2 regions of the Microlunatus phosphovorus NM-1 genome follow, and region 1 is predicted to be linked to the other one. Evidence: riboswitches for the same ligand, from Rfam matches in the RefSeq annotation. Region 1 holds a riboswitch; the other holds the start of a gene.
What was found. Region 1 has a riboswitch for cobalamin ahead of metE (5-methyltetrahydropteroyltriglutamate--homocysteine S-methyltransferase). Riboswitches for the same ligand answer to the same signal wherever they lie in the genome.

Region 1 (14,860 bases):
GGGCAACCGCGTCCTGGTCGTCGGTGCCGGGAACTCGGGTTGCGACCTGGCTGTCGACACCGCGCAACACCGGATCGACGTCGACATCGTCGTCCTGGAGGGAATGTACTTCCAGCCGAAGGCATTCTTCGGCGTGCCCCGGCAGCAGGTCAGCTTCCTCTCCGAGTTCAGCCCGTCCGATCAGGATCTGATCGCCCGGCTGCTGGCCCGGGTGTCCATCGGCGAGTGGTTCAACTATCCCGGCATGCCGCAGCCGAAGCACGACACGCTGGCCGGCGGCGCGACCGTGGTCAACGACCTGCTGCTCTATTGGATCCAGCACGGCCGGGTCAAGGTTCGCCCGGGCATCTCCCGGCTGGACGGCAAGACGGTCCATTTCGTCGACGGCACCTCCGGCGAGTACGACACCATCCTGTACGCCACCGGATTCAATGCCGCCCTGCCGTTCCTCGATGAGTCGCTGTTAGAGCGCAGCCGAGGCGTGCCCCTCCGCTATGCCGGCGGCATCGTCCCGGTCGGGCTGGAGAAGCTCTACTTCATCGGTCTCGCCGCTCCACGCGGTCCGCAGATCCCGATCTACGGTGTGCAGACCAAGCTGGCCATCCGGATGATCGCACTCCACGAAGCGGCCGGTGCCCACGGCGCCGGTATCCAGGCCTACCTGGCCGGTCTGCAGCAGCCCGACGACCGGATCGACATCATCCGAAACGTCTGGAACGAGCAGATGGCCGACACGGAGCGGCTGCTCGATGCGTACGCCGTGATCCGTCCCACCAAGGCACTCAAGACATCGGAAGTCTGACTGGCCGTCTCGCCGAGAAGGAGCAGTTGCATCTGATCCGCCTGCCGTTTCGGGTGTAACTGCGCCTTTTCGAGGGCCGAAGCTCCTTCTGGATGAGCGCTCAGACCGACATTCGACACAGTGCAATATCACATGCTATAAATGCTCCATCATCTCGAACCGAGCTCAGCTCGACCCACACAAGGAGCTATAGATGGCTGACAGCAAGGCGTGGCACGGCATCTTCACCGCCACGGCGCTGCCCTTCAACGACGACCTCTCCGTCGACTTCGACGGCTTCGCCGAGCACGTTTCCTGGCTGGCGGCCAACGGCACCCAGGGTGTGTGCCCGAACGGCTCCTTGGGTGAGTACCAGACGCTGTCCGACGAAGAGCGGGCCCGGGTCATCACGACCGCTGTCGAGGCGTCTCCGGAGGGCTTTGGTGTGATGGCGGGCGCCGGCGCGTACGGCACCTTGCAGTCGGTGCGCTGGGTCGAGCAGGCCGCCGAGGCCGGCGCCGTGTCGATCCTGCAGCTGCCCCCGAACACCTACAAGGCCGATCGTGAGTCGGTCGTCAACCACTACAAGGCGGTCTCCCAGGTCGGGCTGCCGATCGTGGCCTACAACAACCCGTACGACACCAAGGTCGACCTGAGCCCGGAGCTGCTGGCCGAGCTGCACGGCGAGGGCTACATCGTGGCCGTCAAGGAGTTCACCGGCGACGTGCGCCGGGCGTACGAGATCCAGGAGCTGGCTCCCGAACTCGACATTCTGATCGGCTCCGACGACGTGCTGCTCGAGCTCGGCATCGCCGGTGCGGTGGGCTGGATCGCCGGCTACCCGAACGCGATCCCACAGTCGACCGTGGAGCTGTACAACCTGGCCACCTCCGGCAACCTCGCGGACATCGAGAAGGCCCTGCCGATCTACCGCGACCTGCACTCGCTGCTGCGCTGGGACTCCAAGACCGAGTTCGTCCAGGCGATCAAGCTGTCGATGGACATCGCCGGTCGCAAGGGTGGCATCTGCCGGCCGCCGCGGACCCCGCTGCCGGCCGACATCCACGCCAAGGTCACCGCCGACACCGAGGCTGCACTGGCCAAGGGCTACAAGTAAGTCAGACTCTGATGGTGTGTCATTAGCTGCGTGTTCGTCACCGATGTCGGTGACGAACACGCAGCTAGCTCGCCAACCACTCCACTCGAGGAGATCAGCAGTGCGTACCAGTCGGGTGATCAGCGCGGTCGACTCCCATACCGAGGGCATGCCGACCCGAGTCGTCACCGGCGGCGTCGGGGTGCTGCCCGGCGCCACGATGGCCGAGCGACGGCTGTGGTTCATGGAGAACTCCGATGAGCTGCGGACGCTGTTGATGTACGAGCCGCGCGGCCACAGCTCGATGAGCGGCAGCATCCTGCAGCCACCCACTCGGCCCGATGCCGACTACGGCGTGCTCTACATCGAGGTGTCCGGGCTGCTGCCCATGTGCGGTCACGGCACCATGGGCACGGCGACCGTGCTGGTGGAGACCGGGATGGTGCCGGTGAGCGAGCCGGTCACCACCATCCGGCTGGATACCCCGGCCGGCCTGGTGATCGCCGAGGTCGCGGTCAGCGATGGACACGCCGATTCGGTCACCCTCACCATGGTGCCGTCGTTCTGCCTGGGGCTGGATCAGACCGTCGAGGTCCCCGGCTTCGGCCAGGTCCGCTATGACATCGCCTACGGCGGCAACTTCTATGCCATCGTCGACCTCGATGACCTCGGTCTGCCGTTCGACCGGAAGGCCAAGAACGAGCTGCTGGCGGCCGGACTGTCCATCATGGACGCGATCAACGAGCAGAACCAGCCGGTGCATCCGCTGCGGCCGGACATCAACAGCTGCCACCACGTCTATCTGAAGGCACCCGGCTCGACGGCACAGCATTCCCGGCATGCGATGGCCATCCATCCGGGCTGGTTCGACCGCTCACCCTGCGGCACCGGCACCAGTGCCCGGATCGCGCAACTGCATGCGCGCGGCGAGATCGGTGTCGGCGAGGAGTTCATCAACGAGTCGTTCATCGGGTCACAGTTCCGGGCCCGGATCGCCGAGACGACCACCGTCGGCGACCTGACCGCCGTCATTCCGCGGGTCACCGGCCGGGCCTGGGTGACCGGCACCGCTCAGTACATGCTCGATCCGACCGATCCCTTCCCAGCAGGCTTCCTGGTATGACACCGGCGGCTGTGACGCCGGCGGCCGGGGACACCACGGCCGACGTCGTGGTCATCGGCGCCGGCGCGGTGGGTTCGGCGTGCGCCTACTTTGCCGCCCGGCATGGTCTGCGGGTGCACGTCGTGGAGCGTGGTCAGATCGTCAGCGGCACCTCGAGTGCGTGCGAGGGCAACATGCTCAACTCGGACAAGGACGCCGGTCCAGAGTTGGAGCTGGCCAAGTATTCGCACGCGCTGTACGGCACCGACCTGGCCGAGCACAATGCGCTGTGGGAGTACGAGCGCAAAGGTGGCATTGCCGTCGCCGCGACCGAAGCGGGTGCTGCAGGGCTTGCGGAGCTCACCACCAGGCAACGGGCCAGCGGCGTCGAGGCGATCGACCTGCCGGCGGATCGGCTGCGTGACTTCGAGCCGCACATCTCGCCGGACCTGTGCAGCGGCGCGTACTACCCGGAGGATGCCCAGGTGCAGCCCATGCTGCTGGCGGCACACCTGTTGCGGCTGGCCCGGGGGCTCGGCGCGGTCGTGCAAACCGGCGCGGAGGTGATCGGATTCTTGCGGGACGGCGATCGGGTGACCGGTGTCCGGACCCGCATCGGGGAGGTCAGCGCCGACGCAGTGATCAACGCCGCCGGCACCTGGTCCGGCAGCATCGCCAAGCTGGCGGGGGTGAAGCTGCCGATCCTGCCCCGGCGCGGTTTCGTGCTGGTCACCGAGCCGTTGCCGCTCACCATCCGGCACAAGGTCTATGACGCGGACTATGTGGCCAACGTGCTGTCCTCCGACGGTGGCCTGCAGACCTCGACCGTGGTGGAGGGCACCGACAGCGGCACCGTGCTGATCGGTTCCTCCCGGGAGCGGGTCGGCTTCGATCGCACGGTCTCGTTGCCGGTGATGGCCGAGATCGCGGCGAAGGCGGTCGCCCTGTTCCCGATGCTGGCCTCGGTGAAGGTGATGCGCAGCTACCTCGGCTTCCGGCCCTACAGCGCAGACCACCAGCCGGTGATCGGGCCTGACCCGCGGGCCCCCGGACTCTGGCATGCCAGCGGCCATGAAGGCGCCGGCATCGGTCTGTCGGCCGGCACCGGAAAGCTTCTCGCCCAATCCATTCTCGGCCAGCCCACCGATCTGGATCTGACTCCCTTCCGGCCGGAGCGGTTCAGTGTCTGATTGTCGCGCTCCGCGCTCCGCGGTCATGAGCTCCGCGAAGTCTCGCTCGTTCGTCACGATTCTGTGCGGCGCTCGATCGGATCTGCTCGCTTCACCCGCGGGACGCGCCGCCCAGAATCGCTCCTGCACTCCCGAGAGGCTCCGCCCATGACCGAGTCTGATGGTCGGGCTCCCGAGCAGACGTTCACCTTCGATGGTGGAGCGATTCCGGTCCAGCCAGGACAAAGCGTCGGTGCGGCACTGGTCGGCGCCGGCATCCGGTCCTGGCGAACGACACGCAAGAACGGCCGTCCCCGCGGCCTCTTCTGTGGGATCGGGATCTGCTACGACTGCTTGATCACTATCGACGGCGTACCCAATCAGCGCGCCTGCCTGACGCCGGCTAAGCCGGGCATGCAGGTGGCCAGTGATGAGGCGGGAGAGGAAGCACGATGATCTCGACCCTGGATGTGGCGGTCGTCGGCGCCGGTCCGGCCGGGCTCGCCGCCGCCGTTGCGGCCGCGGAGGCAGGTCTCACAGTCGCGGTGATCGACCTGAACCTGCAGGTGGGTGGGCAATATTGGCGGCATCGGGACGAAGCAGGCTCGGAGCCGACCATCGGCCTGCACGACGTGACGACATACGCCAAGCTCCGGCGCCGGTTCGACGAAGCTCGTGATCACAGCGGACTGCAGTACCTGCCGAACAGCCAGGTCTGGTTCATCGAGACACGGTCTGTCGAGAATGGCGTACCGGAGTTCGTGCTGCGGCTGACCGGGTTCAGCGACGTCGGGCCTCAGCCTGTTCAGGACCAGGTCGTGGCGCGCCGGCTGATCCTGTGCCCTGGCGGGTACGACAGGCAGTTGCCGATCCCCGGCTGGGACCTGCCTGGGGTGATGGCCGCCGGCGGGGTGCAAGCGATGCTGAAGGGGTACGGCACGCGCACTGGGACCAGAGCGATCGTGGCCGGCACCGGACCGTTCCTGCTGCCTGTTGCCACCGGCCTGGCCGAGGGCGGTGTCGAGGTGGTCGGGGTCTGCGAGGCCGGTGCGATCAGCTCCTGGATACCCCAGACCCGCGGCGCGGCGCAGGTGCCGGCCAAGGCCCGGGAGGCGGCCGAGTACGCGTTCAGCCTGGCCAAACGCCGGATCGGTTACTGGACTCGTACCGCGATCGTCTCGATCAACGGCACCGATGAGGTACGCAGTGTCACGGTGGCCAAGCTCGACCGGCAGGGCCGGATCCGGCCCGGAACGAGCCGGGAGGTCCTCGTCGATCTGGTCGCGCTGGGCTGGGGGTTCACCCCGTCGCTGGAACTGGTGACGGCGGTCGGCGCCGACACCCGGGTCGACGTCGACGGCTCGTTGGTGGCCGTGGTCGACGATGCCCAGCAGACCACCACCCCCGGGGTGTATGCGGCCGGTGAGGTCACCGGTGTCGGCGGCGCTGCGCTGGCCGTCACGGAGGGTGAGCTGGCCGGTCGCGCGGTGGCGCGGGCCGCCGCCGGGGTGGAGGATCCCCGCCGCCGGCGGCAACTGCAAGGTCGCATCAGCCGCGCACGTGCCTTCGCCCGGGCCATGCACCGTGCCCATCCGGTGCCTGCCCAGTGGTCGGATTGGCTGACCGAGTCCACTACCGTGTGCCGTTGCGAGGAGGTCAGCTATGGGGACCTCTGCTATGCCCGCGACGAGCTCGGTGCCGGCGACGCGCGTACGGTCAAGTTGCTGAGTCGACCCGGGATGGGCTGGTGCCAGGGCCGGGTCTGCGGTTTCGCGACCGCCCAGCTGACCGGTGCCGTCGATGCGGAGGCGTTGCGACCGGTTGCCAAACGTCCGCTGTGCGCGCCGATCGCGCTGGGGGAGCTCGCTGCCCTGGCCGATGCCGAGCGGTTGGCGCGCTGATGTCCTCGCCTCGTGTGTCGACGTCGCGGCCCGCCTCGAGTTTGACCACGATCGGCAAGGAGAGCCTGCGCGATCAGGTGCTGCAGGCCTTGCGCTCGGCCATCGTGTCCGGCGAGATGGAGCCTGGCACCGTGTATTCGGCGCCGTTCCTGGCTCGCCGGTTCGGGGTGTCCGCCACCCCGGTCCGTGAGGCGATGCTGGATCTGACCCGCGAGAACATGGTCACGATCGTGCCGAACAAGGGTTTCCGGGTGACCGAGGTCGACGATGTCGAGCTGGACCGGATCACCCAGATCCGCCAACTCCTCGAACCACCCGTGGTGGCCGCGGTGACTCCGCTCATTCCCGAGGCCGACTTCCCCGAGCTGGAACGGCTGGCGGAGAACATCGTCGAAGGGGCTCGGGCCGACGACCTGGTCTCCTACACCGAGGCAGACCAGGTGTTTCATCTCAAGCTGCTGTCCTACGCCGACAATCCACGATTGGTCGACCTGGTGTCCGACCTGCGCGGTCAGACTCGGCTGCTGGGTCTCGCCGGGCTGCTGGAGCAGGGGCGGCTGATCGACTCCGCGCAGGAGCACCAGGTGATCGTCGAACTGATCCGTTCCCGCGACGCCGAGGCCGTGGAGCAGTTCATGCATCAACACATCAGCAAGACGCGAACGACCTGGGCCGGTCGATCGGACGGGCAGCGCCCCGGGAGTGCGAGCTGATCGACCAGACCAGGCTTCCGCGGCTCTGAGCAGGCCGGGCTTCCGGCGGCGCCGGTCAGGCCAGGCGCAGGAGGTCAATCCCGACCAAGTGCTAGTACGGCCTGGTGAGGGCCGTGGATTGCTCCCACAACTGCAGCGCCAGGCCCCCGTCGTACGACAGTGCCGAACTGGGTCTGGCGCGGCGCTCGACGAAATACTTGCCGCTCACCCCAGTCAGCTCGGGAGCCGTGGCGAGCCAAGCCAGATCAGCGGCTGACTTACTGACCCGATGGGCGCCGGGAAGAAGGGTCAGCAGCGACGTGAGGTAGCGATAGAGCTGACGAATCGGCGCCGGATACTGACGGGCGAGACCGGTCTGCGGCATCAATCCCGGATCGAAGGCATTGACGGTGACCTCGCCATCGACAGTTCGGCGGGCGAGTTCGTACGCGAACATGATGTTGGCGAGCTTGGAGTTGGCATAGCGAACTCGGCCGACTCTGCCAGAGGTCGGAACTCCCGATTGGTCAGTGAGCTGATCAGCGAGCGCGAGTTGTCGTGGCTCAGCCCACTCCGGTGCCGGGAAGCCGAACGATCTGCTGGGGCCCAGATGTACGCCGCTGCCGATCATGATCACCCGCGACGGACGGCGGAGGTGGTCGAGGAGCTCGGTGACCAGCAGAAAGTGGGCAAGATGGTTGACGGCGAAGGTCAGCTCGTAGCCATCGGCGGACCGTGCCGGCCCGTTGACTATCTGTACGCCCGCGTTGCAGATCACCGTGTCGATCGGCTCTTTGCGAGCGATGAGCTGGCCGGCCAGGGACCGGACCGATCCGAGGTCGGCGAGATCGCAGGTGATCGCCTCCGAGCCGGTATCAAGCTGGCGGGCTCGGAGGTCGGCGACGACCCGCTGCCCTTTTACCGGATCGCGGACGACCAACAGGATTCGGTGCCCAGCCGAGGTGAGTCTGACCGCGGTCTCTCGTCCAAGCCCCGCAGAAGCGCCGGTGATCAAGATCGTGGACATCGGTTCCTGTTCGAGGCTCGTGGTTTCCGTGGCGAGTGTCACGCTCAGAATCGCAGCAGACCCTGAGGACTTGACCGTACCGGCCGGCTGACCATCGCGAGGTGGCTGCTCAGCCGGCCAGCAGGTCAACGATCAGCCGACCATCTCTGTCCGCAACTGCTGGGCGGCTGCGACCAGGTGCCGCAGCGCCGGCTCGACCTCGGCATAGCCGCGGGTCTTCAAACCGCAGTCCGGGTTGATCCAGATCCGCTGTGCCGGCAACTGCGCACAGGCCAGCCGGACCGAGCCGAGGATCTCCTCGGTGCTCGGCACTCGCGGGGCATGGATGTCCCAGACACCGGGCCCGACCTCCCGCGGATAGCCGGCTTCGGCGAGTTCGCCGACCACCTCCATCCGGGACCGGGCGGCCTCCAGGCTGATCACGTCAGCGTCGAGCTCGATGATTGCTTGCAGGATGTCGCCGAACTCCGCGTAGCACATGTGCGTGTGGATCTGGGTCTCGTCGGTCACCCCAGCCGTGCTGAGCCGGAACGCGTCCACCGCCCAACGCAGATAGTCGGGGCGGTCACCGGTCCGCAGTGGCAGCGTCTCCCGGAGAGCCGGCTCGTCGACCTGGATCGCAGCCACGCCGGCGGCTTCGAGGTCGTTCACCTCGTCCCGCAGCGCGAGTGCCATCTGTCGGGCGGTCTCGGCGACGGGCAGATCGTCGCGAACGAACGACCAAGCCAGCATCGTCACCGGGCCGGTGAGCATGCCCTTCATCGGCCGGGTCGTGCGGGACTGCGCATAGCTGGTCCACTCCACGGTCATCGGGGCCGGCCGGGTGATGTCGCCGGCGATGATCGGTGGCCGGACGCACCTGCTGCCATAGGACTGCACCCAGCCGTACTCGGTGGTCACGATGCCGTCGAGTTGCTCGGCGAAGTACTGCACCATGTCGTTGCGCTCGGCCTCGCCATGCACCAGAAGGTCGACGCCGATCTCGGTCTGCAGCGCGATGACCCGGTCGATCTCGGTTCGCATCGCCGCCTGGTAGTCCTCGGACGCGAGGTTTCCGGCCCGGTACGCGGCACGTGCCCGGCGGATCTCGGCGGTCTGCGGGAACGACCCGATCGTGGTCGTCGGCAGAGCGGGCAGCGCCAGCCGCTCATGCTGGCGGCGGGCCCGCTCCGGATAGGCCGAGCGGCGACGGAGGTCGTCCGCGGACACGGCGGCCGCCCGATCGCGGACGGCCCGGTTGCGGGTGATCGAGGAGGCCGCGCGCTGGGCGAGGACTGCTTGATTTGCCTCGAGTTCGGCCGCGATCGCCTCGGTGCCAGACGACAGGCCGCGGGCCAGCGTGACCACCTCGGCGAGCTTCTGGTCGGCGAACGCGAGCCAGGCGGCGACCTCGGGGTCGAGGTCGTTCTCGCGGCTCGCGTCGTGCGGCACATGCAACAGGGAGCAGGACGGTGCGACATCGACCTGATCGGCCAGTCCCAGCAGGGTGCCGCCGGTCGCCAGTGCGGCGGCCAGATCGGTACGCCACACATTGCGGCCATCCACCAGACCGGCGATCACCCGCAGCTCACGCAAGCGCGGCAGGACCGCGAGCTCGGCCACCGTCGCGGACGCGGTGTCCCTGGTCAGCTCCACACCGAGACCGTCGATGCCGGCGTCGACGAGGGTCGCAGCAGCCTCGCCAAGATGGCCGAAATAGCTGCCGACCAGGATCTTCGGTCGACGCTCGACCGCAGTCAGGGTGGCGTACGCACGCGCCAGGTACTGCAGCTGTGCGGGCGACAGATCCGTCACGGCGATCGGCTCGTCGAGCTGGACCCACGCGATGCCCGCGTCGGCCAGCTGGGTGAGCAGTTCGGCATACACGGGCAGTAGCCGGTCGAGGAGGGCCAGCGGGTCGAAGTCGTCCCCGTCGACGGACTTGGCCAGGCTCAAGAAGGTGACCGGGCCGACGATCACCGGGCGGACCGGTCGACCGTACCTCTGCGCCTCGGCGACCTCGGCCAGCAGCTTGGATGGATCGAGACGGAAGGTCGCGCTGCCGGAGAGCTCCGGGACCAGGTAGTGGTAGTTGGTGTCGAACCACTTCGTCATCTCCAGCGGCGGCTCGTCACCGGTGCCACGCGCCATGGCGAAGTAGCGCTGCCAGCCACCTTCGGCCGTGTGGGTGCTGGCTGGGTCGGCATCGGGGACCGCGCGGTCGAATCGGGGCGGGATCGCACCGACCAGCCAGGCGGTGTCGAGGACGTGGTCGTAGAGGGAGAAGTCGCCGACCGGGAGTTCGTCGAGCCCGGCGGAGGTCAGGGTCTCGAGTCGTTGGGCGCGTACCTGTGTGGCGATGGTGAGCAGCTCATCAATGGAGGTGTCGCCGCGCCAGTAGCGTTCCTGGCCGCGCTTCAGTTCGCGATCCCGGCCCTGCCGGGGATAGCCGTACGCCGTCGCCAGGACGGTGCGCCCCGCGGATCTGGACAGGAGTGGTGAGGGGTGGGTGGTGGTCACGGAACTCTCCTTCGCGAGTTCTCGCAGACCACTCCGACCAGCACGGTGGGCCGATCCCCGCTCGGGACGCGCTGCGTGCCCGGGGACAACGGCGCCTACCATGACCGGCCCGAGCGGTCAGTGCCGAACCGACTCGGCGGTTGCCGAACCGGACGTCAGGCAGGTCTTCGGACTCACGGGCACGAGCCGGCTGGCTCACCTACTGGCCGTCGCTTCCCAGATCCCGTGGACCCAGTGCTTGGTGACGACTGTCGTTCCCGAATACCGCTGCGGGGCAGTCCCGGATTCTCACCGGGTTCCCTCTTGCCTCTGCCGACGGCGCACAAGGCACCGGGGCAGAACCAGACGCGGTCGTCAGCCTACCGACACAGGATCCAGCGGCCGGCGCTGTCCATCAGCCGCACCGCGGCCCATGCCTCCACGGAACCGTGCCTTCACGAAACAGGCGGACTGCGAAACTTCGTACGTGGTGAAGACCGGAAGGCGGGTGACGAAGCTCCGCGAGTTGCTTCGTTCCGCGGGCCGCGCGGAACTGGAGACAGCTCCGCCCGCGCCGCGTCTGGACTCTTTGCCCGAGAGCGTTAGCGCGTCTGTGCTCGATCTGTACCGAGTCCTCGGTGGCGTCCAGGACGTTCCCAGACTCGCGCCCGGCAACTGGGACGTCGCGTACGACGATGGCCTACTGCTGGAACTCGACGAAGACCTGCACTTCCACCGCTATCGCGGCATCACGCTCACCGCACCGTGGGTCACCGATCTTCCTTGGGCCGATGCCTACCGCGAGTATGTGGTCACCGGGGAACGGCGGGCTGGGACGGGTGGCAGGCGATGGACCAGTCCGTCCGCCGAGCGGATGTTCGGCCCGGCCGATCCCGACGGTGTTTTCGGCGACCGAGGCGCGCCGCGATGGAAGCAACGCGCTCTGTACGACGCGATGAAGGACACGGCCGCCGCCTCAGGAGCGGTCCGGCTGGCTCGGATCTCCATCTACGACCGGGTGGCGGGTGCGCTGTTGAACGATGTGCTGTATGGCCGGGCGGACATCCCTGCGATCGCGGTGGCACAACTCGTCGATGAACGCTCGACGAGCGGCCGATCGGCACCCCTATCCGGCTTCGAAAAGTAGCTTGTGGTCGAATATTCGTGCGATTTAGCACCGCAGGCTACTTCTCGTCAAGGAGATCAGCGGCCGGAGGGTCCTCCGGGTGGCAGATCGGAGGGGGAATCGGTCGGCATGCCGGATGGCATCCCGCTGCTCGCCTGGGGCGAGCCCTCGTTGTTGAGCAGATAGATGACCTGGGGTCGTTGTTGGGAGGGCAGCAGCCGGCTGACAGTGACACCGGTGAACATGCCGAGCAGGAAGATCAGAGCGACGACGAGTCCAGTCGTCAGTCGACTGCGCTTCTTGGGCGGCTCGTAGTAGTCCTCATCGTCTTCGGCCGGCTCGACCCAGGTAGTCATCGAAGCGCCGGCGGCCTGGGGACTCCTTGTCGGCATCGCTTCTTCGTCACGTCGCGTGCTACTCATGGCGGCTACTCATAGCGGAGGGCGTCGATGGGCTTGAGGGAGGCGGCCCGGTTGGCGGGGTAGAGGCCGAAGATCAGCCCGACCGCCAAGGAGAAGGAGAAGGCCAGCACGATCGAGCCGGGCGAGACGACCGGCTGGAAGGTGCCGACCTCGACCAGTCCGGTGAGCGAGCCGAGCAGCACACCGAGCAGGCCGCCGATCATCGACAACATGACCGCCTCCAGCAGGAACTGCGCGATGATGTCGGCCTTCCCGGCACCGATGGCCTTGCGGATGCCGATCTCGCGGGTCCGCTCGGTGACGGTGACCAGCATGATGTTCATCACCCCGATTCCGCCAACCAGCAAGGAGATCCCGGCGATGGCGCCGAGCAGCAGGGTGAGGGTCGAGGTGATCGTGGTGGCCGCGGACAGGAACGACGCCGAGCTGGTCACCGAGAAGTCGCGATCGGTGGAGTTGGTGCCGTGGCGGGCATCCAGAATCCGTTCGACCTGACTCTGGGCGGCATCGACGGTGTCGGCCGAGGTGGCCTTGACCGAGATGGAGCCGAGATTCTGATAGCCGGCCAGTGTGTCCTGTACGGCAGTGGCCGGTGCGATGATCACGTCGTCTTGATTCTGGATGCCGCTGCTGCCCTTGGCGGTCAGGATGCCGACCACGGTGAAGGCGTTGCCGTTCAGGTTGATCGTCTTGTCGAGGATCCCATTGCCGTCGCCGCCGACGAGCTCCTGCGCCACAGTCGGACCCACGAGGGCGACCCGGGCATGGTCCAGATAGTCGTCGTCGGTGAAGGCGCGGCCGCCGGCGACCGTGTCGTTGTTGATCAACAGGTACGCAGGTGTGGTGCCGGTCATCGTGCCGACATCGTGTGAGTTGCCCCGGTAGGTCGCCGTCACCGAGGACACGCTCACGACCGGCGCAACGCCGAGCACGTCGGGAGCTTGAGATCGGTCGGCGAGAGCCTCGGCATCGCCGAGAGTGAGCTGGGCCTTGCGGATGTCGGTGCCGCCGTCGAAGGGATCGGTGTCCTCGGAGTCGGTTTGCGCGTTGGCACCCGCCCCACCCGGGCCACCTGGACCGCCCGGTCCACCGCCACCGAACAGACCCGCTCCGGAGCTCCCGGCGGTCACGGTGAGGGTGTTGGAGCCGAGACTGTTGAGCGTGCTGGTGACGCTGGCGCTGGCGCCGTTTCCGACCGCGACCAAGGTGATCACCGACGCGACGCCGATCAGCACCCCGAGCATCGTCAGCAACGACCGCGCCTTGTTGGCGGTCACCCCCCGCCAGGCGAAGCGGAGGCTCTCGGCGAGGTTCACGCCGCGGCCCGGGCGTCGGGGTGTCGAGGCGGCAAGGCGTGCACCGGGACCCGCCGGCTATCGGACTCGATCAGGCCGTCGCGCATCCGCAGCACCCGCTTGGCATGCGAGGCGACCTCATCCTCATGCGTGATCACCACGATGGTTCGACCGGCCGCCGACAGCGCGTCGAACAGGGCGAGGACATCCTCGGTGCTGTGACTGTCCAAGGCCCCGGTCGGCTCGTCGGCCAGCAGCAGCACCGGCTCGGTGGCGATGGCGCGGGCCACGGCGACGCGTTGCTGCTGGCCGCCGGAGAGCTGGGCCGGGGTGTGGCCCAGGCGCTCGCCGAGCCCAACGAGTTCCAGGGCTGCTTTCGCCCGCTCGCGCCGTTCCTTCGCGCCGACCCGGCCGTACGCCAGGGGCAGTTCGACGTTCCGCAGTGCGCTGGTGCGGGCGATCAGGTTGAAGCTCTGGAAGACGAAGCCGATCTTGTGGTTCCTGATCCTGGACTGCTGTCGATCGTTGAGCCGCCGTACGTCGATGCCGTCCAGCCGATAGACCCCGGTGGAGGGGACGTCCAGGCAACCGATGATGTTCATCAGCGTGGACTTGCCCGAGCCGGAGGCGCCCATGATCGCGACATAGTCGCCGCGCTCGACGACGAGGTCGATCCCGGCAACGGCATGTACGGCTGTCTCGCCCTCGCCGTAGGTCTTGGTGACGCCGCGGAGATCGATCACCGGCACCCGGGCGGCTGGGTTGCTCATCGGGGTCCGCCGCTGCCAGTGCCCGACTCACCATTGTCAGTGTTCGTCCCGCCACCCGCGCCACCGGATCCACCGCCCGCGCCGTCGGATCCAGCGGAGCCGCCAGGTCCACCGGGGAAGGTGAAGCCTTGCGTACCGGTGCCGGTGGGCAATACGAGCTGGTCGCCCTCGTTCAAGCCGCGGGTGACCTCGGTGCCGACCGAACCGACCAGGCCGGTCTCGATCTGCACCGTGGCGTCGGTGCCGTCGGCTCGCCGGGTGACCGTGGCTTGGTTGCCGGTCGTGGTGATCGCGCTGGTCGGCACATACAAGACGTCGGCGTGCGAGGCGGTGGTGATGGTGACGTCGCCGGTCTGACCCAGCCGGACCGTGGAGTTGGCCGTCGGCAGGGAGATCGCCACGTCGTACTGCACGACGTTGTTCGAGACGGTGCTCTGGGTGGCGACCGAGGTGACCTTGCCGGACAGGGTCTTGCTCGACGCCGGGAAGGTCACCGATGCCGTCTGGCCCGCCTTGACCTTGACGATGTCGGCCTCGGCGACGGAGGCGGTGATCTGCTTGACCTTCTCGTTCACCAGGGTGACCAGACCCGAACTCGACGAGGAACTGCTGCTTGACGTGCCAGAGCTGCCTGAGGTCCCGTTGCCACTGGTGCCTCCCGACGAGCCCCCGCTGGCCGAACCGCCGCCGGAGGACGACTGACCCAGCACGGCCGAGATGTCGGCGACGGTGCCGTCGACCGGCGCGCGAACAGTCGTGTCCTTGACGGCTTGTTCGGCCTGCTCCACCGACACACGTGCGTTGTCGATCTGTGCTTGAGCCGACTCGACCGCGCCCTCACGCGCCGGCTGCTGGTTGGACGCCCGTTGTGCCTCTTGCGAGGCGAGGCTGTCCCCGGCGGCGGACACCTGGCCCTCCTGGGTCTGCACGTTCTGTTTCGAGGAGAGCAGTGTCTTGTCGCGGGTCTGCTGGGCCTGGGTGAGGCTGCTCTTCGCGGTGGT
Region 2 (14,860 bases), 1.0 Mb from region 1:
CAAGAACTCGGCGGCGGACCAAGATCTGGGCGGCTAGGCTGGACCGTCGCGCCCTCCCAGCCGGGGAGGGTTGATGGACAGATACTCAGGAGCGAAGTTCCCGTGGCAGCGACCAGCCGACTCGACAACGTCATCAGCCTCTGCAAGCGGCGGGGGTTCGTGTTCCCCGCCGGCGAGATCTACGGCGGCACGCGGTCGGCCTGGGACTACGGCCCCTTCGGCGTGGAGTTGAAGGAGAACATCAAGCGGCAGTGGTGGAAATCCGTCGTCACCGGCCGCGACGACGTCGTCGGCATCGACTCCTCGATCATCCTGCCCAAGCAGGTCTGGGAAGCCTCCGGCCACCTGACCGCCTTCGCCGACCCGCTGGTGGAATGCCTGAAGTGTCACCGCCGCTATCGCGCGGACCATCTGCAGGAGGAGTTCGCCGAGCGCAAGGGACTGCCCGATCCAGACGCCATCGCGCTGACCGAGATCCCGTGCCCCAACTGTGGCACTCGCGGGGAATACACCGAGCCGCGCCTGTTCAACGGCCTGCTGAAGACCTTCCTCGGCGTGATCGAGGACGAGACCGGGCTGCACTACCTGCGGCCGGAGACCGCGCAGGGCATCTTCGTCAACTTCGGCAACGTCGTCCAGGTCTCGCGCAAGAAACCGCCGTTCGGCATCGGGCAGGTCGGCAAGTCCTTCCGCAACGAGATCACCCCGGGCAACTTCATCTTCCGGACCCGCGAGTTCGAGCAGATGGAGATGGAGTTCTTCGTCGTGCCCGGCACCGACGAGGAATGGCACCAGTACTGGATCGACGAGCGCACCAACTGGTACGTCGACCTGGGCATCTCCCGAGACAACCTGCGCCTCTACGAGCACGCGCAGGAGAAGCTGTCGCACTACTCCAAGCGGACCGTCGACATCGAATACCGCTTCCAGTTCGCCGGCAGTGAGTGGGGCGAGCTCGAGGGCATCGCCAACCGGACCGACTTCGACCTCACGACCCATTCCGAGCACTCCGGCACCGACCTGTCGTTCTTCGACCAGGCCAACAACAACCGCTTCGTGCCGTACGTGATCGAGCCCGCCGCAGGTCTGACGCGTTCGCTGATGGCGTTCCTGATCGAGGCGTACACCGAGGACGAGGCGCCCAACACCAAGGGCGGGGTGGACAAGCGGACCGTGCTCAAGCTCGATCCGCGGCTGGCGCCGGTCAAGGTCGCCGTGCTGCCGCTGTCCCGGAACGAGGCGTTGTCGCCCAAGGCGAAGGACCTGGCCAAGGAGCTGCGCAAGCACTGGAACGTCGACTTCGACGATGCCCAGGCGATCGGACGCCGCTATCGCCGGCAGGACGAGATCGGTACGCCGTTCTGCGTCACGGTCGACTTCGACACGTTGGACGACAATGCGGTGACGATCCGCGAGCGCGACACGATGTCGCAGGAGCGGGTCAGCCTGGACAAAGTCACGGAGTATCTGGCGACTCGGCTGCTGGGCTGCTGATCTTGGTCCCGGTGTCGTCGATTGGTGGTGGTCGGGTTCGCGAGGACCCACCGGGAGAGGAGCGCTGGCTACCATCCGCCCTCGCAAGCTCGGGCTCCCGCCAGACCCGCCACGCCAGCGCTCCTCTCCCGGAAAGTCCTCGCTTGGCGGTCAACGTTGGGTTGAGTGACCAAGATCAGCAGCCGGGTGTGGATGTCGCCAGATCCTCGGTGACCTTGTCGGCCGCACCCGATCCTGCGGCGTCGCGCTCGGCGGTCTTGGGGGGCCTGAATGGTGGTGCGGCTCGTTCGGATGTGACGGTGGTGGGCGGGTGGACTGATGGTGGTGTGGCGCTTTCGGAGCGTGCGGCAGGCGGATTCGGGTTGCGGCTGGGTTCGTTGGCGGTCGATACGCCGGTGATTCTGGCGCCGATGGCGGGGGTGACGAATGCGGCGTACCGGCAGTTGTGCCGGGAGCAGGCGGAGGCCGGGGCGGTGCCTGCGGGTGGTCAGGCCGGGCTGTTCGTCTGCGAGATGATCACCAGCCGGGGGATTGTCGAGGGGGACCGCAAGTCGCTGGGCATGCTGCAGTTCGATCCCGGGGAGAAGGTCCGTTCGGTCCAGCTGTACGGCGTCGACCCGGCGATCATGGGCCGGGCGACCGAGATCTTGATCACCGAGCATGAGGTCGACCATGTCGACCTCAACTTCGGTTGCCCGGTGCCGAAGGTGACCCGCAAGGGCGGGGGAGGGGCCCTGCCCTACAAGCGGCGTTGGCTGGAGTCGATCCTGACCTCGGTGGTTGCGGCGGCCAGCCCGCATGGCGTCCCGGTGACGATGAAGACCCGGATCGGCATCGACGATGATCACCAGACCTATCTCGACGCCGGCCGGATCGCCGAGCAGGCGGGTTGCGCGGCGATCGCGCTGCATGGTCGGACGGTGCAGCAGGCCTATGCGGGTGAGGCCGATTGGGCGGCGATCGCCGCGCTGAAGCAGAGCGTGTCGATCCCGGTGCTGGGCAATGGCGACATCTGGGAGGCTGCGGACGCGCTGGAGATGGTGCGGCAGACCGGAGCCGACGGAGTGGTGATCGGGCGCGGCTGCCTGGGGCGGCCATGGCTGTTCCGTGACCTCGTCGATGCCTTTGCCGGCTTCGCCTCCAAGACGTTGCCGACCTTGGGCGAGGTGGCCTCCATGATCAGACGGCACGCTGAGCTGCTGGTGGGCTACAGCGACGAACACCATGGGCTGCGCGAGATGCGCAAGCACATGGCCTGGTATCTCAAGGGTTTCCCGGTCGGTGGTGAAGTCCGTCGCGCGCTGGGGCTGGTGGCGGGCTTCGACGAGCTCGATGACACCTTGGCTCTGCTGGACCCGGCGGCGGCATTTCCGGTCGGCGAGCTGGGACTGCCGCGCGGTCGGCAAGGCTCTCCACGGGCCAAGGTCGCGCTGCCCGAGCACTGGCTGGACGATCCGCTGGCGGTCGATCTGGAGCTGGCTGATGCCGAGATCGGGGTGTCCGGTGGCTGAGCAGCGCCCCGGCGAACGAGATATCTCCGAGCGTGCCCAGCAGTGGGCGGCCACGATGCAGGGACACGCGGGTACGCACCTGGTCCGTGCCCATGCCACCTCCCATGCGCTGACCGGTCCCGGTCCGGTGCTCCCCCGCGAGCGGCGAGAGGAGTGGGAGGACCTGCTCCTTCGTCCGGAGGCGACGCGTGGCCGCGGCGCCGGCACCCGGGCACGCCCGGAGTCTCCCGATCCGGAACGCACCTGTTTCGAGCGAGACCGGGACCGGATCGTCCACTCGACTGCTTTCCGGCGGCTTGCCGGCAAGACTCAGGTGGTCGTCTACCCACGCGACCACCAGCGGACTCGGCTCACCCACGCCATCGAAGTAGCCCAGGTCGCGACCTCGATCGCCCGGGGGATCGGCGCTAACGTCGCTCTCGTCGACGCGATCGCGCTCGGTCACGATTGTGGTCACGGTCCCGGTGGACATGCGAGCGAGGAGGCGTTCGACGCGTTCATCCCGGAGGGGTATGACCATGGGCCGTGGGGAGCCGATGTCGTGCTCGCCCCGTTGAACCTGTGCCTGGAGACGCTCGACGGGATCCGCAACCACTCCTGGTCCCGGCCCGCGCCGAGCACCATCGAAGGGGAGATCGTCAGCTGGGCCGACCGGATCGCCTACTGCGCGCACGATCTCGAGGACGCCGTCCATGCCGGGATCGTGGCCGAGGCCGACATCCCGGCCGAGGTCGCGGAGATCTGTGGTCGCACCCGTCGGGACCAGTTGCGGACCTTCATCAGGGCCGCCATCCACGCGGTCGACCGCTATGGCGAGGTCGGCATGGAACCTGCCGAGGCCTCGGCGCTCGCCGTCTTGCGGGCGTTCAACTACGAGCGGATCTATGTCCGTCCAGCCTCCCTGGCGCAGTCGCGGGCGGTGGTCGAGGTGCTCCGGGCCTTGGTGGAGTTCTATGTCGAGCAGCCCGACCGGATGCCGTCGCCGGCCGCGTTCGACGTTCCGGCCGACGACCGGGTGCGGGCCGCGGTCGCCTACGTGGCCGGGATGACCGATCGCTACGCCTTCGACCGGGCCATCGCCGAGCTTGGCTGGGACCCCGATCGGCTGCCACCAGCGAGTTGAGTTGCCCGGATGGGCGGACGTAAGAGTTATGGATGATGCCATCCCCGACATCGGGGATGACATCATCCATAGGTCGCGAATGGCCCGGGAATTGGAGGCGGCCGGCGACTTGGCCGTGGAGTCGAGGGCGTCGAGCGGAGGGTGGTGAACCGATGAGCCACGTGGCAGTTGGCGCCACGACCTTGTCGATCTACACGCTCAACGATCTCGGGCTCTATGACCGACAGGGCGACTACACCGGGGCAGTCCACGTGGCCGCCTGCGGCACACCCATCACCCTCGACCTCGAAGCCATCAGCCGGATCTGAAGAGGGCTCCAGGTCTCAGTGGCCCAGAAGCGTGATCTGCCTCGCGAGTTCAACGAGGGTTCGCGCTCGGCGGACCAAAGCCTCCGCTTTCACGAGGGTGATCAGCGTCGTTCCGTACTCGACTTCTGCCTTGGATGACAGCAACTCGCGTAAGGCACGTTCGGCGGCACTCGCGTCGTTGCGACGTCCGAGCGCCTGCCTGAGTTCCTTTGCGGCGGTGGCGTGGTTCTGCCCCTTGCTTGTCATCCCAGTCAGTGCCGTGACGGTCGCGTCCTTGGCGCTGATTCCAGCGTGGATGGCGTCTCCGGCGGCTGGAGTCGGGCGTTCCATGGTGAGGTTGTCCTCGGCGGAGGCGAGGTAGTCCTCGGCTTTGGTCAGGAAATTCCTCGCATACGCCCGGTGCTCTCCCGTCATGAGGCACTCCGCAGGTCGGCACGTGGGACTTCGCCGAGGAGGGCAATCCCATCACGGAGGATCTCGGCTACCACCGGCTCACGACGGGTGGGCTGCGCGAGGAACTGCTCCATGCTCAGGTGGATGATGTCGCACTCGTTGCCGAGTCGCGACCTCACGGCATCCTCTAGTCGGATTCTCCCGTCCCAGGTTGGTGGAGCGATGACGGCCAGGTCGACGTCGCTTGCGGGCTGCGCCTCGCCACGAGCTACAGAGCCGAAGAGGATCACCGCCTGGATATCGTCCTCGCAGGCATCGCGCACGACATCGGCGAGGTTGTCGATCGGGCTCAGCAACCTGCGCAGCGCGACTATCGCGACATGGTCTTCGTTGATCGAATGCACGCCCGCTCGACCAACCACGGCGGTGCTGGTCAAACCCAGTTGGGCGCTCTCCTTGAGGGCCTGCTGAACGGTCCACAAGCTATATCGGTCCGCGAGCAGGCCATGGATCTGCCGTCCGGTCATCGGGGTGCCGGTGCGCATCAAAGCGGCAAGGACGGCCCCTCGGGCTCCTGGCACGACTCCGCCGAAAGGTTCGCTGAAGTACATATGACTAGTGTGCCAGTCATGTGACTGGCTGGCCAATCAATATCAGAAGAGTGTCGTGCGGATCTCAAGAAACTACATCTGGGTAGTTACAAACGGGCAATCACCAGATATGGTGGTCGACGTAGCTGGTTCGGCCGCTCAGCCAGAGTGGTCGTCGTAAGAGGGAATCCGGTGTGAGACCGGAACTGCCCCGCAGCGGTGAGCGAGAACGACCGCCGTCATCAGCACTGGGAGTGATCCCGGGAAGCGACGGTCAGTAGGCCCCGCGTGCTCGTCCGATCGGGCGCGTACGCGCAGCTCGCAAGTCCGAAGACCTGCCCGCTATCGCTCGTGGACCGACTCCACGGGCGTGCGTCCGTGGCCTCGTGGGAGGGCCAGCGACGACCTCGGCCGCCGACCCCTCAGGGTCAGGCCCGGTTCGCCGTACCTCTCGCTTGATCGCGGGCAACTCACTGCGTCTGGAACGAGGGGATCTCATGACCACATCCACTGCCGCCACCATCCGGGTCCGCAAGCGTGACGGCTCCCTGGAGCCGTACGACGGCTATGAGATCGCGGAGTCGATCTCAGCGGCCGCCCGCGGGTTGGAGGAGGCGATCGAGCGGACCACCCAGATCTGCTCGGAGCTGGAGATCGTGCTGTTCGACCAGATCACCACCGAGCAGCTGGACGAGGCGGTCATCCAGGTCGCGCTGCAGAACGTGAAGGACGACCCGGCGTACGACACGATCGCCGCCCGGCTGCTGGTGAAAACCCTCTACAAGCAGGTGTTCGGCCAGACCCACGACCTGTTCGGCGAGGCGGTCGAGGAGACGATCGCGCTGCTGCATCGGGACTACTTCGGCGGCTACATCGAGCAGGCCGTGAACCGCGGCATGCTCGACTCCCGACTGGCCGAGCTGTTCGATCTGGACCGACTTGCCGCGGCCCTGGATCCCACCCGCGACGACCTGTTGCGCTACATCGGCGTGCAGACCATGCGGACCCGCTACATGCTGACCGACCAGGCGACCAGCACCGGCAAGAAGCGCTCGCTCGAGGTGCCGCAGTTCTTCTGGATGCGGGTCTCCATGGGTCTGGCGCTCAACGAGGACGATCCCACCGAAGCTGCGCTCGGCTTCTACGACAAGATGTCGCGGCTGGACTACCTCGCGGCGGGCTCGACCCTGGTCAACGCCGGCACCTCGTACGCCCAGCTCTCCAACTGCTTCGTGATGCAGATGGAGGACGAGATCGAGCACATCGCGAAGTCGGTTCGCGATGTCATGTGGCTCACCAAAGGCACCGGTGGCATCGGGCTGTCGGTCACCAAGCTGCGCAGCGAGGGCTCGCCGATCCGGTCCAACAACACGACCTCGACCGGACCGATCCCGTTCATGCACACCATCGACTCGACGCTGCGGGCGGTCTCCCGGGGCGGCAAGAAGTTCGGCGCACTGTGCTTCTACCTGGAGAACTGGCACCTCGACTTCGCCCAGTTCCTCGACCTGCGGCAGAACTCCGGTGACCCCTACCGGCGTACCCGGACCGCCAACACCGCGGTGTGGATCTCCGACGAGTTCATGAAGCGGGTCCGTGACGATGCCGACTGGTATCTCTTCGATCCGCTGGAGACCCCCGACCTGGTCGAGCTCTACGGCTCCGCGTTCTCCACTCGCTACGCCGAGTACGTCGCGATGGCCGAGGCCGGCACCATCCACCGTTTCAAGAAGATGAGGGCGCGCGAGCAGTTCCAGTCGATCCTGATCTCGCTGCAGACCACCTCGCACCCGTGGCTGATCTGGAAGGACACGATCAACACCCGGGCCCTGAACAACAACACCGGGACGATTCACCTGTCCAACCTGTGCACCGAGGTCTGCCTGCCACAGGATCGGGAGAACGTCGCCGTCTGCAACCTGGCCTCCATCAACCTCTCCCGGCATCTGGTCGAGGTCGACGGCTTGCTTCAGCTCGACTGGGACCGGCTCCGTGCCTCGGCCCGCTCCGCGGTACGTCAGCTCGACAACCTGATCGACATCACCATCTCCTCGGTGCCGGAGTCGGAGCACTCCAATGACCAGAACCGTGCAGTCGGCCTGGGCGTGATGGGCTTCACCGACATCGTCGAGCGGCTCGGTCTCAGCTACGAGAGCGAGGCCGCCTACGACCTGATCGACGAGCTGATGGAGTTCGTCAGCTTCCACGCCATCGACGCCAGCGCCGACCTGGCCAGGGAGCGCGGCAGCTATCCGAACTTTGCCGGTTCCCGCTGGTCGAAGGGCATGGTGCCGATCGACACTCTCGAGGTGCTGGCCGCCGATCGTGGCACACCGTTGACCGTGGACAAGACCGCCCGGATGAACTGGGAGGCGCTGCGTAGCAAGGTGGCAGGTGGCATGCGCAACGCCACCCTGCTGGCGATCGCTCCGACCGCCTCGATTGGTCTCGTTGCCGGCACCACGCCCGGCATCGACCCCCAGTTCAGCCAGATCTTCAGCCGCTCCACCTCGGCCGGCAAGTTCCTCGAGGTGAACCGCAATCTGGTCGCCGATCTGAAGGCACGCGGGCTGTGGGAGCAGGTCCGCGAGGATCTGCTGCGTCACCAGGGCGATCTGTCTGAGATAGACGGGATCCCAGAGGAACTGGCGGCGATCTACCGGACCTCCTTCCAACTGTCCCCGTACGCGTTCCTGCACGTCGCGGCGCGGGCGCAGAAGTGGATCGACCAGGCGATCAGCCGCAACATCTACCTGGCCGACCGGGACATCTCGACCATGGTCGACCTCTACCAGGCGGCTTGGGACCTCGGGGTGAAGACCACCTATTACCTGCACATGAAGCCGCGGCACCAGGCTGAGCAGGCCACGGTCAAGGTGAACAAGGCAGCGGAGCTGCGGCCGACCTCCGGCAGCGGTGGACCGGGTCGTCGCGGCTTCGGCGCCGCCCGCCGGCCGGCGCCTGCGCCGGCCATCACACCTGCGCCGGCCATCACGCCCGCGCCCGCAGTCACGCCTGCGCCCGCAGTCCCGACGGTGACCGCCGCGCCGGTCATTCCGGCGCTCGATCTCGTCGACACCTGCCCTACCGACCCCCAAGAGCGCCTGCAATGTGACTCGTGCCAGTGAGTCGTGACGAACCTGCGGCTCAGCGGGCGGATGTCGGCGTGTCGCAGCGTTTTGGCCTTTTGACCCCCACGAATGTCACCGAACTTCGAAGAGGAATCTGATCATGACCAGCACCACCAACCCCAACCCTCGCATCCTCGGCACCGGCATCCAGGAAGGCCTGCTGCTCAAGCCGGTCACCTATCCCTGGGCCTACGACCTCTACAACCAGGCCGTGGCCAACACCTGGTTCCCGCACGAGGTCCAGCTGGGCGAGGATCTGTCCGACTTCGCCCGGATGAGCCCGGACGAGCGGCACGCCCTCACCCACCTGATGAGCTATTTCAACCCGAATGAGTTGTTGGTCAACAAGGCTCTCGCCTTCGGGGTCTACCCGTACGTCAATGCTGCGGAATGCCACCTCTATCTCGCCAAGCAGATGTGGGAGGAGGCCAACCACTGCATGGCATTCGAGTATGTGTTGGAGACCTTCCCGATTGACCGGGCGGCGGCCTACGAATCGCATGTCACGGTGCCCTCGATGGCGGCGAAGGAGGAGTTCGAGGTCCGCTACATCAAGCGGATGACCGAGCAGACCCTCGACATCTCCACCGTGGCAGGCAAGCAGGACTTCGTCCGGAATCTCGTTGCCTACAACGTGATTCTGGAGGGGATCTGGTTCTACTCCGGCTTCATGGTGGCGCTGTCGTTCCGGCAGCGGAATCTGCTGCGCAACTTCGGCTCGCTGATCGACTGGATCGTGCGGGACGAGAGTCTGCACCTCAAGTTCGGCATCAACCTCATCTTGACCGTGCTGGAGGAGAATCCCGACATCGCGACGGAGGAGTTCGCAGCGGAGATCCAGGACATGATCATCGACGCGGTCGCGATGGAGGAGGCGTACAACCGGGATCTGTTGCCGAACGGGATTCTCGGGCTGAACGCGGACTACATCAACACCTACGTCAAATACCTGGCCGACCGGCGATTCGAGGAGCTCGGCTTCGAGCCGGTGTACGGCGTCGCCAACCCGGCCAAGTGGATGGCGGCGGCCAACGACACCCTCGAGCTGGTCAACTTCTTCGAGTCCATCAACACCTCCTACGAGGTGAACGCCCGCGCCTGAGGGAAGGTACTGGCGGTATCTCGGATGCCTGGCGAGGAGGCGCACTTCTATACTCCTCGCGTGTCCATCGGCGCGACGACGTGGTACGTGGCGACGAGCCCCCCGAAGAAGCGGCGCGTCACGATCAACGATGTCGCGCGCAAAGCCGGGGTGAACAAGGGCACCGTGTCCAGGGCGTTGCGAGGCATGGACGGTGTGGGGGCCGAGACCCGTGCCAGGATCCTGGCCGCCGCCGAGGAACTGGAGTATTCGGCATCGGAGCTGGGCATGGCCCTGGCGACCGGTTCGACCCGCACGGTCGGGATCGTCCTGCCGAGCTTGCGATCCTGGTACTTCAGCGAGGTCGCCTCGGGCGCGAGCGATGTGCTCAGCAATGCCGGCTTCCGGATCGAGCTGATCAATCTCGACATCGACTCCGATTTTCTGCAGATCGACTCCGAGCAGTTCGCGCGACTCTTCCGTCAGCTGGGGGCTGGGCGCTCCCGCGATGCCTTGTTGTTCGCCGGCACCACGAGCATCCCTGAGGACGGTGGCAGGGCCCTGGTTCCCGTGGCCGCGCACGGAGGGCCGCTGGCGACGGCCCCCGGGGTGTTCGTCGATCACTGGGAGGGCGGGCGACTGGTTGCCGCGCACTTGACCGGACTCGGGCACAGTGCCCTGGCCATGGTGGACGGGCGGATGCTGGGCAAGGTCGACGCCAGCATCTGGGAACAGCGGTCGGCGGGGTTCCTGGCTGGCGTCGCGGACTCGGGTCTCGATCCGGACACGGTCCGTCAGTTGCGGCCCGGCGACTGCCGCTCTGCCGACGGCGAGCAGATCGGGAAGGATCTGCTGGCGTCACCGGACTCGCTGCCGAGCGCAGTGTTCTGCCACTCCGACGAACTGGCCTTCGGATTGATCGCGTCCCTGCGCCGCGGTGGCGTGCACTGTCCCCAGGACATCTCCGTAGCCGGTTTCGATGATCATCCGATGGCACACCTGTGGGACCTGACCACCGTCGATCAGCACGCTTACGCCCAGGGGGTCCGGGCGGCGCAGGCGCTGCTCGGGATGCTGGGGCTCAGCAGCCCGGATACCGAGGCTCAGCTGCCGGCAACCGAGCGGCTGAGCGTGGAGCTGATCATCCGTGATTCAACGAGCCCCGTACCTCGATCCTTATAACGTTTCGGCAGAACCCTTGCCGGACTCGGGTCCCGCGTGGTCTGCTGCCCAATGATCACAATAGGCCGACTGTCGCGAGTGGTTCGTTGACAACCGGTTGCGAGGTGGGCAGGATCATCCGCATACAGGGGTCCTCTGGCTGTCGGGTAGCCGCAAAGAGGCCACATACAAGGAGGAATGCATGACAGAGGTCAAGGACGCGCTCGGCCGGGCAGTATCGCGGCGGAGCTTCCTCGGTACGACCGCGCTGGCGGGCCTTGGTGTCGCCGGTGCTGGCACACTGCTGGCTGGCTGTGGCTCCGGCTCCGGCTCGGGTTCGGGCGGTGGCGGCGAGGGCGGCAAGGAGGGTGGCGGCCCGATCACCTGGGCCAACTGGGCCAACCCCGGCGAGGCCGTCCGCTTCAAGGAGTTCTCCGCCGACTACACCAAGCAGTACGGGGTGCAGGTCACCTGGCAGCAGGTGGTCGGTGACTATCAGCCGAAGCTGATGACTCAGTTGGCCGGTGGCGCCGCGCCGGACGCCTTCTATGTGCAGGACACGATGATGTCGACGCTGATCGGCAGCGGCAAGGCGGTCGCGCTGGACGAGTTCCTCGGCAGCGCGGACTCACCGGTCAAGGTGGATTCCTTCCATCCAGGTCTGCTGCCGTGGTGCAAGGGCGAGGACGGCAAGCTCTACGGGTTGCCGGTGGACTGCAACCCGATCGTCGTTTGGTACAACAAGAAGATGCTGCAGGAGGCGGGGGTCACCACCGATCCGGGCGCCGCCATCGCGGCGGGCACCTGGAACCAGGCGGCGTTCGACGACATGCTGACCAAGATCAAGGCCACCGGCAAGCGCGGCATCGTGGTCGAGGCCGGCTGGGGTGACTTCGCCAGCATGATCACCACCTTCGGCGGCACCGCGTTCGATCCCGACACCGGCAAGTGCGTCTGGGACACCGATCCCAAGGCGCAGGAGGTCCTGGCCTGGCTGTTCGATCACTTCAAGGAGAACACCATCACCTACGGCGGCTCGCTGCCGAAGGGCCAGGGTGCCGAGCAGCTCTTCTACGCCGGTCAGATGGCCATGGTGACCAAGGGCCGTTGGATCCTGCCGAACTTGAAGAAGCTGAAGAACCTCGACTACGACATGGCCCCATATCCGTCGGAGGACGGCAAGACGGTCATGCCGGTCCAGGTGGCGGTCGCGGCCATGTCAGTGCAGACCGGCGCCAAGGACGTGGACGCCTCGTTGAAGTTCCTCGGTCGTTTCGTCAATGCCGATGGCCAGAAGTTCCGACTTGCCGGTGGCGGCAACGCGGTGCCGTCGGTCACCGGTCTGGAGGACATCGTCTTGGAGGACAACATCCCGCCGAACGGCAAGTATTTCAACGAGGTGGCCGCCGTGGGCTACACGATTCCCTTGGCGATCGCCACCAACGCCAAAGTGGCGACCAACTTGCAGCCCACGATCGACGCCATCATCAAGGGCGGTGCGGATTCGAAGGAGTTTGCCAAGAAGACCGCCGCCTTCATCAACGCGGGTAGCTGAGTATGAGTTCGGCAACTGATACGCGTGTGGCCACCACTGGTTCTGGTGGTGGCTCGCACGCGGAGGCGGCGAAGAAACGCCGGCTGCGTGAAGGTGCGTTGGCGTACGGGTTCTTGGCGCCGCAGTTGATCGGTCTGCTGGTGTTCATGATCGGTCCGCTGATCTTCGCCGTGGTGTTGGCGTTCCTCAACTGGGATGGTTTCGGCAACAAGTCGTTTGCTGGGTTGTCGAACTTCGCCTGGGTGTTCACCGATCCGCAGATGCAGACGTCGATGAAGAATACGTTGTGGTTCACGATCCTGCAGGTGCCGGGTCTGTTGGTGTCGGGGTTCTTCGCCGCGGTGTTGTTGCAGACCACGATGCGGATGAAGAACGTCTATCGGACATTCTTCTTCGCCCCGCAGGTCACCTCCACGGTCGCCGTCTCGGCCATCTGGCTGCTACTGCTCAACCCGGAGCTCTCGCCGATCAACTCCTTCCTGGCCAACTTCGGCATCACCCCGCCGGACTGGCTGCAGGATCCGCGGACGATGATCCCGACGATCGCGTTCGTCTCCATCTGGCAGGCCTTGGGCTACCAGTTGGTGATGTTCATGGCCGGGCTGGAGAACGTGCCGCGGGCGTTGTATGAGGCGGCCGACATCGATGGGGCGTCGCCGTGGCAGAAGCTGCGGAAGATCACCATCCCGTTGTTGTCGCCGACGATCTTGTTCTTGTCGATCACCAGCATCATCGGATCGTTCCAGGTGTTCGACTACATCTACTTCTTCTACGACACGACCGCCCCGGCGGCGGCCCGCACCATCGTGTACGAGATCGTGCAGATCGCGTTCCGTGAGCTCAACTTCGGGCGTAGCGCGGCGCTGGCGATGGTGCTGTTCCTTATCCTGCTCGCGGTCACCGGTCTGCAGATGATCGCCCAGAAGAGGTGGGTGTACTACACAGAATGAGCATTCAACAACAGACCGACCTCAAGATGAAGGCTGCGGAGAAGCTCGCCAATGAGCGTGAGGCGCTGAAGAAGAACCGCAAGCCGGTTCGAGTGAGTCGCATCATCCTGCACCTGATCCTGATCATCGGCTCGCTCGGGATGGGTATCCCCTTCCTGTGGATGATCTTCTCCTCGTTCAAGCCGCTGGATGAGATCTTCATGCAGCCGCCGAAGCTGTTGCCGATGTCGCCGACGATGACGAACTACGACACCGCGTTCGCTGCGGGTGGGTTCTTCTCCTCGTTCTTCAACAGCTTCTACATCGCCACCTTGGTGACGGTGATCTCGCTGGTCACCTGCGCCATGGCCGCCTACGCGTTCGCCCGGATGAAGTTCCCCGGCAACAATGCGTTGTTCGCGGTGTTCCTGGCGATGTTGATGGTGCCGTTCCAGCTGACCGTGATCCCGCTGTACATCATCTTGGGACAGCTGGGCTGGATCGACACCCACCTCGCGCTGATCGTGCCACCGGCATTGTTCAACGCGTTCGGGGTGTTCATGCTCCGCCAGTACGTGCGGGGCATCCCGTTGGAGTTGGAAGAGGCCGCCGCGATCGACGGGGCCGGCCGGGTCAAGATCTTCGTGACGATGATCCTGCCGTTGCTGCGGACCCCGATGGTTGCCCTGGGCATCTTCATCTTCCTGGGCCGCTGGAACGACTTCTTTGCACCGTTGATCTTCATCAACAGCGACAACCTGTTCACTCTGCCGCTGTGGGTGAACACGTTCAAGGGTGCCTACTCCGCCGACTGGGGCGGCCTGATGGCTGCCACCTCACTCGCGGCGGTGCCGTTCCTGATCATCTTCGTCATCGCCCAGAAGCAGATCGTGGAGGGCATCGCGCTGTCGGGGTCGAAGACCTAGCGGTCAAACCTCCACGACAGAGCATCATTCTCACGACTGAGCGCTCGGCGGCCAGCTGGTCACCGAGCGCTCAGTCGCTTCTTCAGCCCATTCGCCTATTCAGAAGGTCGGCTTCGACAGAAAGGGTGGTCAGCGACCCATGCCCGTGAATGCCTATGTCCTGCAGCGTTGCGAGGGAATGTCGGTCTTGGTGGATCTCCGCCATGGACGGCTCCCGTCGATCCTGCATTGGGGAGCCGATCTCGGCGACCTGACCAGTGCCGATGCCGCCGCGGTGGCGCGGGCAAGCGCGTACCCGGGAGCACCCAACATCATCGACGACTCGGTGCGGCTGGCCGTGCTCCCGGAGCATTGGACGGGCTGGCTCGGTCGGCCGGGACTGGTCGGTTCCCGGAGTGGTCGGGACTGGTCGCCGAAGTTCACCACGACGTCGCTGCGGATCGACGGTGCACCGATCGACACCGTGATCGTCGACACCGCGACCGATACCGACGGCTCGCTGATCAGCCTGCATGGTCCGAGTGAATTCGAGGTCGAGGCCCTCGACGAGGCAGCCGGTCTGACCCTCGCGATCACTCTTGGCGTCACCGCGGGTGGTCTGCTGCGGGTGCGGGCCAGGGTCACCAACGGCGGCAGCGCGCCGTACGAGGTGCAGAGT

Region 2: linked by a shared signal. The riboswitch ahead of MLP_RS16255 (ribonucleoside-diphosphate reductase subunit alpha) and the one ahead of metE (5-methyltetrahydropteroyltriglutamate--homocysteine S-methyltransferase) in region 1 are both predicted to bind cobalamin.

Annotation. Positions count from the first base shown of each region.
Region 1 covers NC_015635.1:2,612,491-2,627,350, forward strand. The annotation lists gene MLP_RS11815 (flavin-containing monooxygenase) at 1-802, shown strand, start outside; gene MLP_RS11820 (dihydrodipicolinate synthase family protein) at 996-1,898, shown strand; gene MLP_RS11825 (proline racemase family protein) at 1,999-3,000, shown strand; gene MLP_RS11830 (NAD(P)/FAD-dependent oxidoreductase) at 2,997-4,169, shown strand; gene MLP_RS11835 ((2Fe-2S)-binding protein) at 4,317-4,604, shown strand; gene MLP_RS11840 (FAD/NAD(P)-dependent oxidoreductase) at 4,601-6,049, shown strand; gene MLP_RS11845 (GntR family transcriptional regulator) at 6,049-6,762, shown strand; gene MLP_RS11850 (SDR family NAD(P)-dependent oxidoreductase) at 6,854-7,768, opposite strand; gene metE (5-methyltetrahydropteroyltriglutamate--homocysteine S-methyltransferase) at 7,901-10,267, opposite strand; cobalamin riboswitch at 10,409-10,626, opposite strand; gene MLP_RS11860 (DUF7255 family protein) at 10,734-11,393, shown strand; gene MLP_RS11865 (hypothetical protein) at 11,450-11,794, opposite strand; gene MLP_RS11870 (ABC transporter permease) at 11,800-13,110, opposite strand; gene MLP_RS11875 (ABC transporter ATP-binding protein) at 13,107-13,859, opposite strand; gene MLP_RS26310 (HlyD family efflux transporter periplasmic adaptor subunit) at 13,856-14,860, opposite strand, start outside.
Region 2 covers NC_015635.1:3,616,003-3,630,862, reverse strand. The annotation lists gene MLP_RS16280 (glycine--tRNA ligase) at 103-1,494, shown strand; gene dusB (tRNA dihydrouridine synthase DusB) at 1,821-3,005, shown strand; gene MLP_RS16270 (HD domain-containing protein) at 3,061-4,128, shown strand; gene MLP_RS28065 (hypothetical protein) at 4,281-4,436, shown strand; gene MLP_RS16265 (hypothetical protein) at 4,452-4,850, opposite strand; gene MLP_RS16260 (nucleotidyltransferase family protein) at 4,847-5,440, opposite strand; cobalamin riboswitch at 5,550-5,776, shown strand; gene MLP_RS16255 (ribonucleoside-diphosphate reductase subunit alpha) at 5,917-8,547, shown strand; gene MLP_RS16250 (ribonucleotide-diphosphate reductase subunit beta) at 8,651-9,652, shown strand; gene MLP_RS16245 (LacI family DNA-binding transcriptional regulator) at 9,713-10,813, shown strand; gene MLP_RS16240 (ABC transporter substrate-binding protein) at 10,995-12,347, shown strand; gene MLP_RS16235 (carbohydrate ABC transporter permease) at 12,374-13,297, shown strand; gene MLP_RS16230 (carbohydrate ABC transporter permease) at 13,294-14,202, shown strand; gene MLP_RS16225 (alpha-galactosidase) at 14,342-14,860, shown strand, end outside.